DNA from 2 places in the Lactimicrobium sp. genome. Region 2 is predicted to be linked to the other one. Evidence: riboswitches for the same ligand, from Rfam matches in the RefSeq annotation. Region 2 holds a riboswitch; the other holds the start of a gene.
The links. A riboswitch is a leader RNA that binds a small molecule or an ion and turns the genes downstream of it on or off. The one in region 2 is predicted to bind thiamine pyrophosphate.

Region 1 (5,780 bases), on a different contig from region 2:
CTGCAGCAATAGAGAAAACAGACAACAGAATATCAGACAAATGAACTTCTGGTATCTCACACCATGTGCGCGGCGCATCTCCATCAAAGCCTTTGGATCCCATCGCCATGGCAAGGCTTTCAGACCAGTGGATACTATTTACCAGCATCGTGAACAATACTCTTCTGGACAGGAAGGAGACATGCATGCCTCTGACCCTGTAGGACAGTTGTACAGATTTCAGTTCGTTAGCCATATGCGGCAGCAGATGAAACGCTGCTAACATGCCATAGGCAAACTTGGGAGACATATGGCACTGATGCATCAGACTGCGTACAAAGTATTCACCATTGGTTGTCAGCGCAAAATAGATGCCCAGACCTGCAAAAGCCAGAAGTCTGGTACTGAGCTGCAAAGCAGTTGTCAGATTTCTGGACATAGCTGCTCTTACCACATAGGGCATGGATGACACATCTGACAAAGCTGTGGCTGTCACACTGCTGCCTCTGGCATAATACAGGCCCATCATAAACAAACCAAATGCGGCAAAAAAAGCTGGGATCAGAATCTTCAGAACTTTCTTTGGCGCATTGTGTGATCCAAGAAAGACTAGCAGAAGCGAAAATACAAAAATGGAAAGGTTCAGCATTGTCCTGTATTGAAAAGAAATCAGGATAACCAGGATCAGGATGGTAATCAGCTTTATGGATGGATTCAGTTTTTCAGCAAATGTTCTCATCGCATCATCTCCGCTGTATCAGTGCCTTGTTTTCGATCTCATAGATCCGATCTGCATAAGCAAGTGCCAGCTGACGGTCATGGGTGATCATGATCACCGTGAGATTATCGTTTTTGATCTTCTGACTCAGCTGATTCATGATTGCCATTGTTGAGCGAAAATCCTGACCATATGTCGGCTCATCCAGCAGCAGCACCTGCTGTCCGCCGGCAAGCACGGACAGTACGGCAAGCCGGCGCTGCTGTCCCTGCGAAAGCATATATGGAGAAAATCTGGAATAGTGCTCCAGACCATATTCCTTTAACATCTTTCTTGCCCATTCTTCCTTCTTTTCATCACTCATCTCAGGATGCCAGATGGCCAGGCCCGCCAGCACTTCATCTTTGACTTTCTGGGCAACAAACTGGTTGGCCGGGTTCTGAAAGACAATACCGATATGCCGGTATAAATCTTTCTGCTTATACGCACTGATGGAAACACCATCCAGTGAAATCTCTCCCGTATATGCATGCACACCAAGGACAGCCAGAAACAGCGTTGTCTTGCCTGCCCCCGATGGGCCAAGCACAGCACTCATTTTTCCTTTTGGAAACGCTGCCGAAACATCTTTCAGCAGCACATCATCCGCATTTTGTTCATTCTTTTCCCGCTTCTGCCAGCTATGCACGCTTTTCTTTTTACTGCTTCTGCATACGGAAAGATGCTGAAAGGAAAGAACTGCATCCTGCCCATCTGCTGCTTCCTCTTCCTTTTGCGGATAATCAGAAACACTTGGAAAACACAGCCCTTCCTGCCTGATCAAAGCAGCATAATCCTGATAGTTTTCTCTGGTAATGCCTCTTTGCAGGATATGGCCTCCTTCCTTCAGAATCAGTATCTCATCTGCCATTGACAGCCAGTAATCCATGCGGTGGTCAATGATCACAAAGTCATTTCCCGCCTTCGCCATGAATGTGATCATGTCAATCAGCCGCCAGGACTCATCTTCGTCAATATTGGCAAACGGTTCATCCATCAATATGCATTTACTGCCGATCAGAAACAAGCAGCCCAGTTCTGCCCTCTGCTTTTCACCACCAGACAGCGTCTGGAACGACTGATCCAGCAGAGAATCCAAATGAAGCTGTGCCGAGACTGCCTTAATGCGGCCTGACATTTCCGCCTGCGGAACGCAGATGTTTTCCAGACAGAATTCCATCTCATGACGCAGTGTATCCATACAGAACTGCAGTTGAGGATTCTGAAACAGAACCGTGAGATACGATGCCCGCTTCTGTGCATTCAGTCTTCGAAGATTCTGGCCATACAGGAAAATATCACCAGATGCAAGATATCCGCCATTTTCCGGATAGAGCCCGGAAGCAACGGCTGCCAGCGTACTTTTTCCACTGCCGCTGGCACCGGTGATCACACTGATGCCTTTGTGGATCACAAATGAAGTGTGGTCCAGAATATTCCGCTTTCCGTCTTTGAAATAGCGGAACACAACATTCTTCAGTTCAAGTACCGGCACATCCTCTATTACATGAGAATCAGTCTTCAAGATCTTCGGATACTCCCTCAGCCGCCTTGTATCCCTTCAATACGCCAGCCTTGACAAGGGCATCGCCAAGCGCCGGAGTCAGAAGACCATCAAACACAACTGCACTGATGACTCTGACCACCATCATGATTAACAATACCGGCACGGCAATCTTGTTATAGCCGCTGATCAGAAGATTATATCCCATGGTAAAGAAGGAGCAGATCACAGCAGACAGACACATTGTGCCTCTGTCATAGTGTTTGTACTTCCGCAGCATGATCAGCAGCTCAAAGCCAAACCCCTGAACCAGTCCGGACAGAATAATAATCGGACCAAAGTAGTTTCCCATCAGGCATTCCATGATGGCCGCCAGCAGTTCTGCCACAATGCCAGTGCCAGGCTTGCGCATGACATAGATGCCAAAGGCCCCTGCCATGAAGTAAATACCATAGAACGGCTCATAGCCAAGTGATCCCATACCAGCTGGTGTCAGCAGACCATACAGAATACCGCCGGCATATGTACATCCCATATAAATCACGCCAAACAAAACTGCACAAATTGCAATCAGTAATACATCCTTCAGCTTCCAGCTATTATTGTTCCCCATAATTTCCATCTCCATCCAGCCTGTTTATTTCTCTTCTTCCGGAATATTTGCCGCCACAGTAGCCTCCAGAATGTAGTGACTCAGATGCTCTGCACCATACGTATTCACATAGTTAAAGTAAGCAAAGATGTCCTGCACATCCCCCTTCAGAATCGTGCAGTAATGAGAACTTCTTTCATAAATGCCAAGATCAATCGCATGATTCACAATTGTGGCAATATGCCTCATATAATCTGGGATACCCATCGGATAAAAGGCAATCTTGCACATTACCGGGAAATGGACATCTTTGATCAGCGGTTCATTCACCGGTACATCATCCACATTCATGAACGAATCCGCATCAACATCACCCGGGCAGCCTCTTGAAAAAGTCATCTCCGATGTCATGTGCACGCCAGGTTTGAAGGCATTGATAAAGCATGCCTTTACAGAGTCCATCACATGAACCTGCTTTCCCCGGTAAACCGTCGAAAGCTCATCTGTCATCTGCCATACCTTGTCTGTCTTTGTCTTCTTAAGCGAATCAAGAATGATATTGATGAAATCATCACTCATGATATTCAGCGTAAAACGGCATCCATTCACCTTCAAAGATGTAGGAGAAGAAGCACTGCCGCATCCACAGTCCGAACCACCTGTACTGCAGGCAGTCTTATTGCCATATGTCACATATGGCTTCGTTACTTCACTCATCAAAAAAGACCTCCTTTACCGGAGGCCATCATTACAAAATAATCTCGTTTTCTCCCTACGCTGTCATTACACAGATCAGGTAAACGGGTATCATCTCAGCCACAAGGCACCCCGGAAACTATTGATTGAAGCACAGTGGTTATTTTAATAATCCCACGCTGATGTGTCAACATCATGCCATCAGCTGTTAACGCCCGATGCTGACAGGCCTGCTCTTTGCATATTAGAACAGTTAATTTGTTCTGCCTGTCAGATCTGCATGGCAAGGTTATATGCGGAATGAACTGCATTCAGCAGGTTGGAGATCTTTGCAGAGTCACCAATAACATGTACATGATCTGCGTTTTCCGGAACATCAAACGGAAGACCACGCTTAAAGCCAATGCTTTGTACAATCACATCTGCTGGCAGCCGGACTTCTTTTCCTGTTTCATCCAGGATCGTGAGACTATTTTCATCTGCACTGACGGTCCTGGCAGAAGTATAGATGGGAACATTGTAATATTCGAAGGCATCTCTCAGGAAGCTTGTATTTGCCATACAGCTTCCAGGTGCAATCAGAATATCATCTTTCACTTCTACAATAACAGGCTTTCTGCCACTCTTGGCAATCTCATACGCCATCTCACAGCCAGTGAGTCCGCCGCCGATAATCACGACATTTTCACCATCTTTACAGCCATTACTGATATATTCCTGAGCAGTCAGAAAACGTTCACTTCCAGGCAGATGAAGACGGTTAGGTCCCATTGAGCCTGCAGCAATCACATACTCATCCGTCTCAACATCATCAAGACTTTTTACCTCCGTATGGAACCTGATATCAATATGATTCTTCTCAACCTGTGTTTCATAATATTTCAGGAGTTCTTTGTCCTTCTCCTTGAAGGAGAAAGAGGCAGCGATGCCCCAATGGAAAGCAAAGAGCCATCTGACAGATGCCCAGCTGGAAGTGATCTTCAATCATACAATGAACAGCATCTTCAATCTTCTCCGGCTCTGGCTCAACGGCAGCGTGAATATGGAAGAGACACAGTTTAAGGAACTCTATGGCAATATCATTCTGAACGGAATATATACTTACATCTATAGGTAAAGACAATACTGCAGACAAGTGTGCCAGAGCACATTCTGGCTGGTGAATAAAATACATGTGCTCAGCGCAGATCTGCCTTTGGAAACAGCACCTGTCTCAATTCTGCTATAACATCCACAGATTCTGCCATGTATAATGAAACCCGGAGCAGAATACATGTCAAAATATCAGGAGATTGAAAACAGAATACGGGCACAGATTGAGGATGGAACTTATTCTGCCGGATCACGGCTGCCTGGTGAGCACGAACTCATGGAAGTATATGGGGCATCGCGTGATACCATCCGCAAAGCCTTATCTCTTCTTGCCCAGGATGGCTTCATCCAGAAAGCCAAGGGCATTGGCTCCATTGTGCTGTCCATCAATCGGTTTGAATTTCCCGTCAATGGCGTTGTCTCCTTCAAGGAGCTTGCGTCCACCATGGGCAAGAAGGTTGAAACAGAAGTCATCTGCTGTGAGAAGACGCATCCGGATGAGAAGTTTCAGAAGTATCTGAAGATGAAGGCAGATGAATGGATATATCTTTTGCAGAGAGTGCGTCGCATTGACGGAGAAGCCGTTATTCTGGATACCGATGTTCTCAATGCCGGGATCTGTCCCGGCATCACAAAGGAAATTGCGGCGGACTCATTGTATGAATATCTGGAAGGAACGCTCCATCTCAGGATTGCCTATGCCGAGAAGGAGATCACCTGCCAGAGTGCAACCAATCAGGATATGCGCTGGTTGGATATGAAAGGCTTTAACATGGTGGTCAATGTGGAATCCTTCACCTATCTGGACGATGCACGTGTCTTCCAGTACACATCCAGCCGTCATCGTCCGGACAAGTTTGTGTTCCGTGATTTTGCCAGAAGAAATCCCAGAGCCTGATGAGCGCCCTCTGCCTGCAGAGAGCGTTTTCATTTTGCTATTGACACACATGTACGTACAGGTTAATATCACTATGCAACACATGTACGTACATGTACATAGAGGGAAAATATGGGAAAATTCGAAAATGATGCTTCAAAGCTGCTGGAATACGTTGGCGGAAAAGACAACATCAAAGCAGTCTCTCACTGTGTCACCAGAATGCGTTTTGTCCTGATTGACCAGTCCAAGGCAGATGTCAAGAAGATTGAGGCACTGCCTT
Region 2 (5,780 bases):
TTGCCGAAAATTCCCTACTGCTGCCTCCCGTAGGAGTCTGGGCCGTGTCTCAGTCCCAATGTGGCCGTTCACCCTCTCAGGCCGGCTACGCATCATCGTCTTGGTGGGCCGTTACCTCACCAACTAACTAATGCGCCATAAGCCCATCCACCAGTGTCTCTCACCTTTAACAATAAAGAGATGCCTCTCTATTGCCTATCCGGTTTTAGTCCCCGTTTCCAGAGATTATCCCGGTCTCCGTGGGCAGGTTGCTTATGTATTACTCACCCGTTCGCCACTCGGTCAACCCAGCAAGCTGGATCTTCCTCGTTCGACTTGCATGTATTAGGCACGCCGCCAGCGTTTATCCTGAGCCAGGATCAAACTCTTCATTTGACTTGTGCTCACCTGATTCTTACAATCAGGATTTCTTATAAACTCATTGACGTTGTTTGTGTTCTAATCTTTCTGTTCAGTTTTCAAAGATCTGCGCTCTTCCCTTCTCGGAAACAGCTTGTTTATCTTACCTCTTCAGTTTATTTTGTCAACAACTTTTTTTCGAAGTTTATGACTGCTGATCCATGATCATTTCCTGATTCCTGAATCCCTTCTGAAGAAGCTTCATGATCTTACCCTTTTTCCCTCCTATCTGTCAACTGATTTTTATTATCGTGTGATATTGAAACATACAAAAAATACCGCATAGCGGCATCATTTCATTATCTGTTCATATGCAGATATTTGCTGTAATAGTAATCAATACATGACTGGTTAAACGGATCCTCGCCCTTTTCCATTGCGTGGATCAACATCTGCATCTGGTTCTCTACAATCTTTTTCACTTCTTCCGGATAATGCATCTGCCTGGCGTGCTGCGCGAATTCATCTTCATCAAGAATCTGATAGCCGCCATCCGGATACAGCTTGACATCCAGATCATAGTCAATATTCTTGACCGCCTCGCCATCATACACACTTGGGGAAGCGAGATTGCAGTAGTAGTACACACCGGAATGACGGATCATAGAAATAATATTCCACCAGCGGTCATCATAGAAAAAGCAGATCGCTGGTTCTCTTGTCAGCCAGCGTCTTCCATCCGCTTCAATGACCCAGGCACGGTTGGTTACGGCAACGATATGTTTTTTATCAGCTTCCAGCACAAAGCCCTTGCACCATGTGCGGTGCAGGCTGCCATCATGCTTGAAAGACTGGATATATACCATTTGTCCAGGATGTGGGATTAATACTTTTGACATAGCATTTGTTATTCTACTCGTCCCTGACCAAAATAAAAAGTGGATGATTGCATTCTCACCCACTCATATATGTTTCTGCTCTTTCTATTACCTGGCAAACTGCTTCCAGGCACTTGTTTTCTCGAGTCTTTTCAGCAGCAGCGGCACAAGAATGATGCATACAACCAGTGTAGCAAGATTGTACCAGAGGTTATATCCGGCAGAATATACCCAGGCTGCCTTACTGCCGGCAACACTGCCCTCCGGCGGCCAGTAGTACACACCGGATAACAGCTGACTGACATATTTGAGAATCATTGCCAGTGAGATGCCGATGACCTGACGCACGGAACCATTGCGGCCAAGCAGACTGGCCGCACCGACAAACAGCAGCGGCAGGATATAATCGAGCATAAACTGGCCAAGATTCAGCCAGTAGATCGGGAAGCCGCAGATGAATGTCAGCAGAAAGCCGATCATCGCAGTCAGAATGCCATACTTCCAGCCCATGTGGTACGAGGCAATGAATACCGCAGCCAGTTCAATCTCAATTGAGCCTCCCTGCGGCATCTTCAGGAATGGAATGTACTCTCCTGCAAATTTCAGGACGACATACAGTGCTGCATATAATGCCATGTACGAAATAATTCTGATCTTGTTGTTCTTCATAAAAAAACACCCCCGTTTCTGAAGGCGCAAAGAGTGATTGGAACTCCCTACGCTAGTATTACCTAGATCAGGTGATAAGGGTAATTCTCAGCAAATGCACCCCTGTTCACAAAATCATTCTATCACAGGATAGTGTGCTAAGATGTTAAACATGGAAAACAAAAGTCTGATCAGCCAGCAGATCGCAGCCCTGCTGGAAGAACCTGATATGATTGCTGCACTGAGCAATGTTTCTGCCTGCATCAATATGAACTATGCCAATCTCAACTGGGCAGGTTTCTATTTTGTAAAGAACGGTGAACTTGTCCTTGGTCCCTTCCAGGGAAAAACTGCCTGCACACATATTGGTTATAGCAAAGGTGTATGCGGCACCTGCTGGCAGACAAAAAAGCCGCAGCGGATTGCGGATGTACTGTCCTTCCATGGCCACATTGCCTGTGACAGTGACAGCCGCAGTGAATTATGCGTTCCGGTCATTGTCAATGGCGAAGTCATCATGGAAATTGATCTGGATGCTCCTGTAAAGGACAGATTCCGTGAGACCGAAGAAAAAGAAATGCTTGAAGCAGCCGCAGAAATTTCTGCAGCATACCTCAAACATTCCTGGAAAATCTGATTACCGGTACAGTTCAAATACCGAATTGGATTCAAAGTAGCGTGTTGCCTCATCCACGGCATATGCCAGTGGGAAAAACTGAATGCGAGATCCGCCGATCACTGTTTCGCGGACCGCCTTTTTTTTGACCAGTTCACTGCGCACCCGTGTGAAGTCACTGCTGTCCAGATCAAGATCCAGATAATTCTTCCACTGTGGTCCCTGATCTGTCTGCATGCAGCAGCCTTCAATGCGGATCGGCCTGTCATCTGTGCGGTATTCCGCCAGATGCATGCTCGTAGCACTGTCAAAATCACATCCCATCAGCAGCACAAAGCCCTTCATCTCATACATACGGGCTGCCGGGCTCTCCTCAGCAAGAGGAAAATGCAGAGACTGCCGGTTGCACAGCAGTTTGGCATATCTGCCCCATGCCGCATAGGAAACACGTGGATGCTGTGAAAAGATCACACCTTTGCGGCGGCGGAAATTCTCTGCCACCTCACCCATATCAGGAATATCACTCAGCTGGGGATCATACGGCGGGATTGCGCTGCGCACAGATGCATAGGCCTGCGGCTGAATCACCGGATGCTTCCAGGTGGAAGGCTCCGCATTGTCATGGCAGTTCACCGGCATGACAATCGTTCCGTTTTCACCAGCAATATCCATTAATGCATCCACAACCGTCCTTGCCCCGCCAATCACACAGTCAAAAGATGACAGACGGGCATGCACTTCCACAATCATGCCGTCCCGCAGGCCAAGCTTTTTCAGCCCGGCTGTCAGTGTTTCCCTGGTTACGGGGTCATTGACAATATGGTCCGGCGCATATGACATCAGAGTTTACTGTACTCCTTGGCAATTTCCGAACCAACTGCCGCATTGTTATATACAAGATGAATGTTGGCATCCAGAGACTTGCCGGCAGTAATATCTGCAATCTTGGCAAGCAGGAATGGTGTGCACTCCTTGCCATGAATACCCTTTTCATCCATCTCTGCAATTGCTTCATCAATAGCCTTGTTAATCACATCGGTAGGCATTGAATACTCTTCCGGGATCGGATTGGTAATCAGAATGCCGCCATTGAGCTTGAGATCTCTCTTCGCCTTGACGATTCTTGCTGCATCAGCTGCATCTTTAATCGCATAGTCAACTTTCAGGCCCATGCCATTATCACGGCAGTAGAAAGCAGGCAGATCATTTGTCTGATAGCCAAGCACCGGAACACCCTTTGTCTCCAGTACTTCCAGAGTCAGTTTCAGGTCCAGAATTGCCTTGGCACCTGCACAGATCACGGTTACATTTGTTCTGCCAAGCTCTTCCAGGTCAGCCGAAATATCGAATGTTTCCTGTGCGCCTCTGTGAACACCGCCGATACCGCCTGTCACAAAGAACTCAACACCTGCCTTGGCAGCCAGAATCATTGTTGTCGCAACAGTAGTAGCACCCCATGACTTTTCTGCCATGACAATCGGCAGATCGCGTCTGGATACCTTCGGAATCGAATGGCCGCGCTTGCCCATTTCTTCAATCTCATCCTTTGTCAGGCCAACAACACCAACACCATCAACGATACCAACTGTTGCTGGCACAGCTCCGTGATCACGGATGATCTGTTCCACATGCATTGCCGTTTCAACATTCTGCGGATACGGCATACCATGGGAAATAATCGTGCTTTCCAGGGCAATGACAGGCTTGTTCTCCTGTAATGCCTTTGCAACTTCAGGATTGACTCTTACCATTTCACTCATAATTTTTTCTCCTTTATATCCATCGTATCAAGACTCTTTTCAATCATTTCAGGACTGAGGCTGCGCCGCTTGACAGCATCCTGTTCGATTGCCGTCACGGAAGCAGATATACCATAGCGGATCGCCTGATCCGGACTCTGGTGTTCCAGCCTTGCGGCAACATATGCACCAAGCAGCGTATCACCGCCGCCGGTTGCATTCTCCAGAGAGATACGGCGGTGTGTCAGCCACAGCTTTTCATGTTCCGTACCCAGCAGCAGGCCGCGCTCTGCCATGGAGATGATCACTTCTTTCACACCTGCCTGCAGAAACCAGTCCAGACTGCGGCGCGCATCCTCCTCATTTTCAATGCCAAAACCAGTCAGTTCCCTTGCCTCAAACTGATTCGGCTTGAAGATAGAAAGCTGACCAAGTACATTTCTGAGCCTGCCCGCTTTGCTTGTACTGACCGGATCGGCTGCCACATGGCATGGCGCATGATCAAGCACATACTGAATGCATGACATGTCCAGGTTGGCGTCTATGATGATTATATCATCGCTGTTCAGGCTTTTTAAAACAGGCTCCAGCATTGCCTCATCCATGCAGCGCAGAATACGCATGTCACTCATGCCGACCTTCATATCACGGTTATTATCCAGAATGGCAATGTACATCGAACTTGGCAGTCCTTCAATCGTAACGGAACCGGAAGTATCCATGCCCAGCATTTCACAGTCTGCCTTCATCATCTGGCCATAACTGTCACTTGAAAAGCAGGTTACAAAGCGTGTGTTTTTCCGCAGCAGCGCACAGATCTGAGCAATGTTGCGGCCTACACCGCCATAGGAAACGGATATCATCCCGGGATTGGAATCAAACGAACGCAGCGGGCCAATGCTTGATCCACAGATATCAATATTGGCTCCGCCAATCACACAAATGCAGCTCATTGGGGATCCTCCTGATCGCATCCTTACATCCTGATATTTTAGCATAGGTGCCGCCGGGGCACATCTCTTTTCATTTTGGCCAGCAATGTTACAATATTCGTATTGTAACGGAGGTAAGTGATCATGCAGATATATGAATCCGCAGAAGACTACCTGGAAGCGATTTTAATGCTGCAGGAAAGAAATGGCAGCGTTCATTCCGTCGATATCGCACAGGAGCTCGGCTATTCCAAGGCAAGCATCAGTGTTGCGATGAAAAAGCTGAGAGAAAACGGCTACATTGAAATGGCCAAAGATGGTGAAATCACGCTGCTTCCCCCGGGCAGAAAAATCGCTGAGCATATTTATGAGCGTCATAAGCTCTTCACAGAGTATTTTGTTTCCCTCGGTGTTGATCCTGAGACAGCCCGTAAGGATGCCTGCCGCATTGAGCATGATATCAGTGATATCACTTTTGAAAAGGTAAAGCAGCAGATCCAGGCAGACATGCAGAATAAAAAAGAAGCATAATACGCAATAATCCAAACCATTCGCAGAACAAGAGGCAGATCATACAATGACGATCTGCCTCTTGTTTTCTGTCTGAACAAATGATAACTGCAAAGCT

Region 1: another riboswitch for thiamine pyrophosphate. It lies ahead of SOI44_RS10200 (YkoF family thiamine/hydroxymethylpyrimidine-binding protein); the one in region 2 lies ahead of SOI44_RS08665 (ECF transporter S component).

Annotation. Positions count from the first base shown of each region.
Region 1 is NZ_JAZHUW010000056.1:3,985-9,764, reverse strand. Features, by position in the region: gene SOI44_RS10215 (energy-coupling factor transporter transmembrane component T family protein) at 1-718, opposite strand, end outside; gene SOI44_RS10210 (ABC transporter ATP-binding protein) at 723-2,261, opposite strand; gene SOI44_RS10205 (ECF transporter S component) at 2,251-2,853, opposite strand; gene SOI44_RS10200 (YkoF family thiamine/hydroxymethylpyrimidine-binding protein) at 2,878-3,549, opposite strand; TPP riboswitch at 3,585-3,673, opposite strand; gene SOI44_RS10195 (NAD(P)/FAD-dependent oxidoreductase) at 3,799-4,512, opposite strand; gene SOI44_RS10190 (hypothetical protein) at 4,454-4,645, shown strand; gene treR (trehalose operon repressor) at 4,802-5,518, shown strand; gene treP (PTS system trehalose-specific EIIBC component) at 5,630-5,780, shown strand, end outside.
Region 2 is NZ_JAZHUW010000036.1:15,298-21,077, reverse strand. Features, by position in the region: partial or broken rRNA gene SOI44_RS08675 (16S ribosomal RNA) at 1-375, opposite strand, end outside; gene SOI44_RS08670 (DUF402 domain-containing protein) at 699-1,238, opposite strand; gene SOI44_RS08665 (ECF transporter S component) at 1,326-1,886, opposite strand; TPP riboswitch at 1,914-2,000, opposite strand; gene SOI44_RS08660 (GAF domain-containing protein) at 2,038-2,502, shown strand; gene SOI44_RS08655 (aminoglycoside N(3)-acetyltransferase) at 2,503-3,321, opposite strand; gene SOI44_RS08650 (pseudouridine-5'-phosphate glycosidase) at 3,321-4,241, opposite strand; gene SOI44_RS08645 (carbohydrate kinase family protein) at 4,238-5,173, opposite strand; gene SOI44_RS08640 (metal-dependent transcriptional regulator) at 5,297-5,683, shown strand.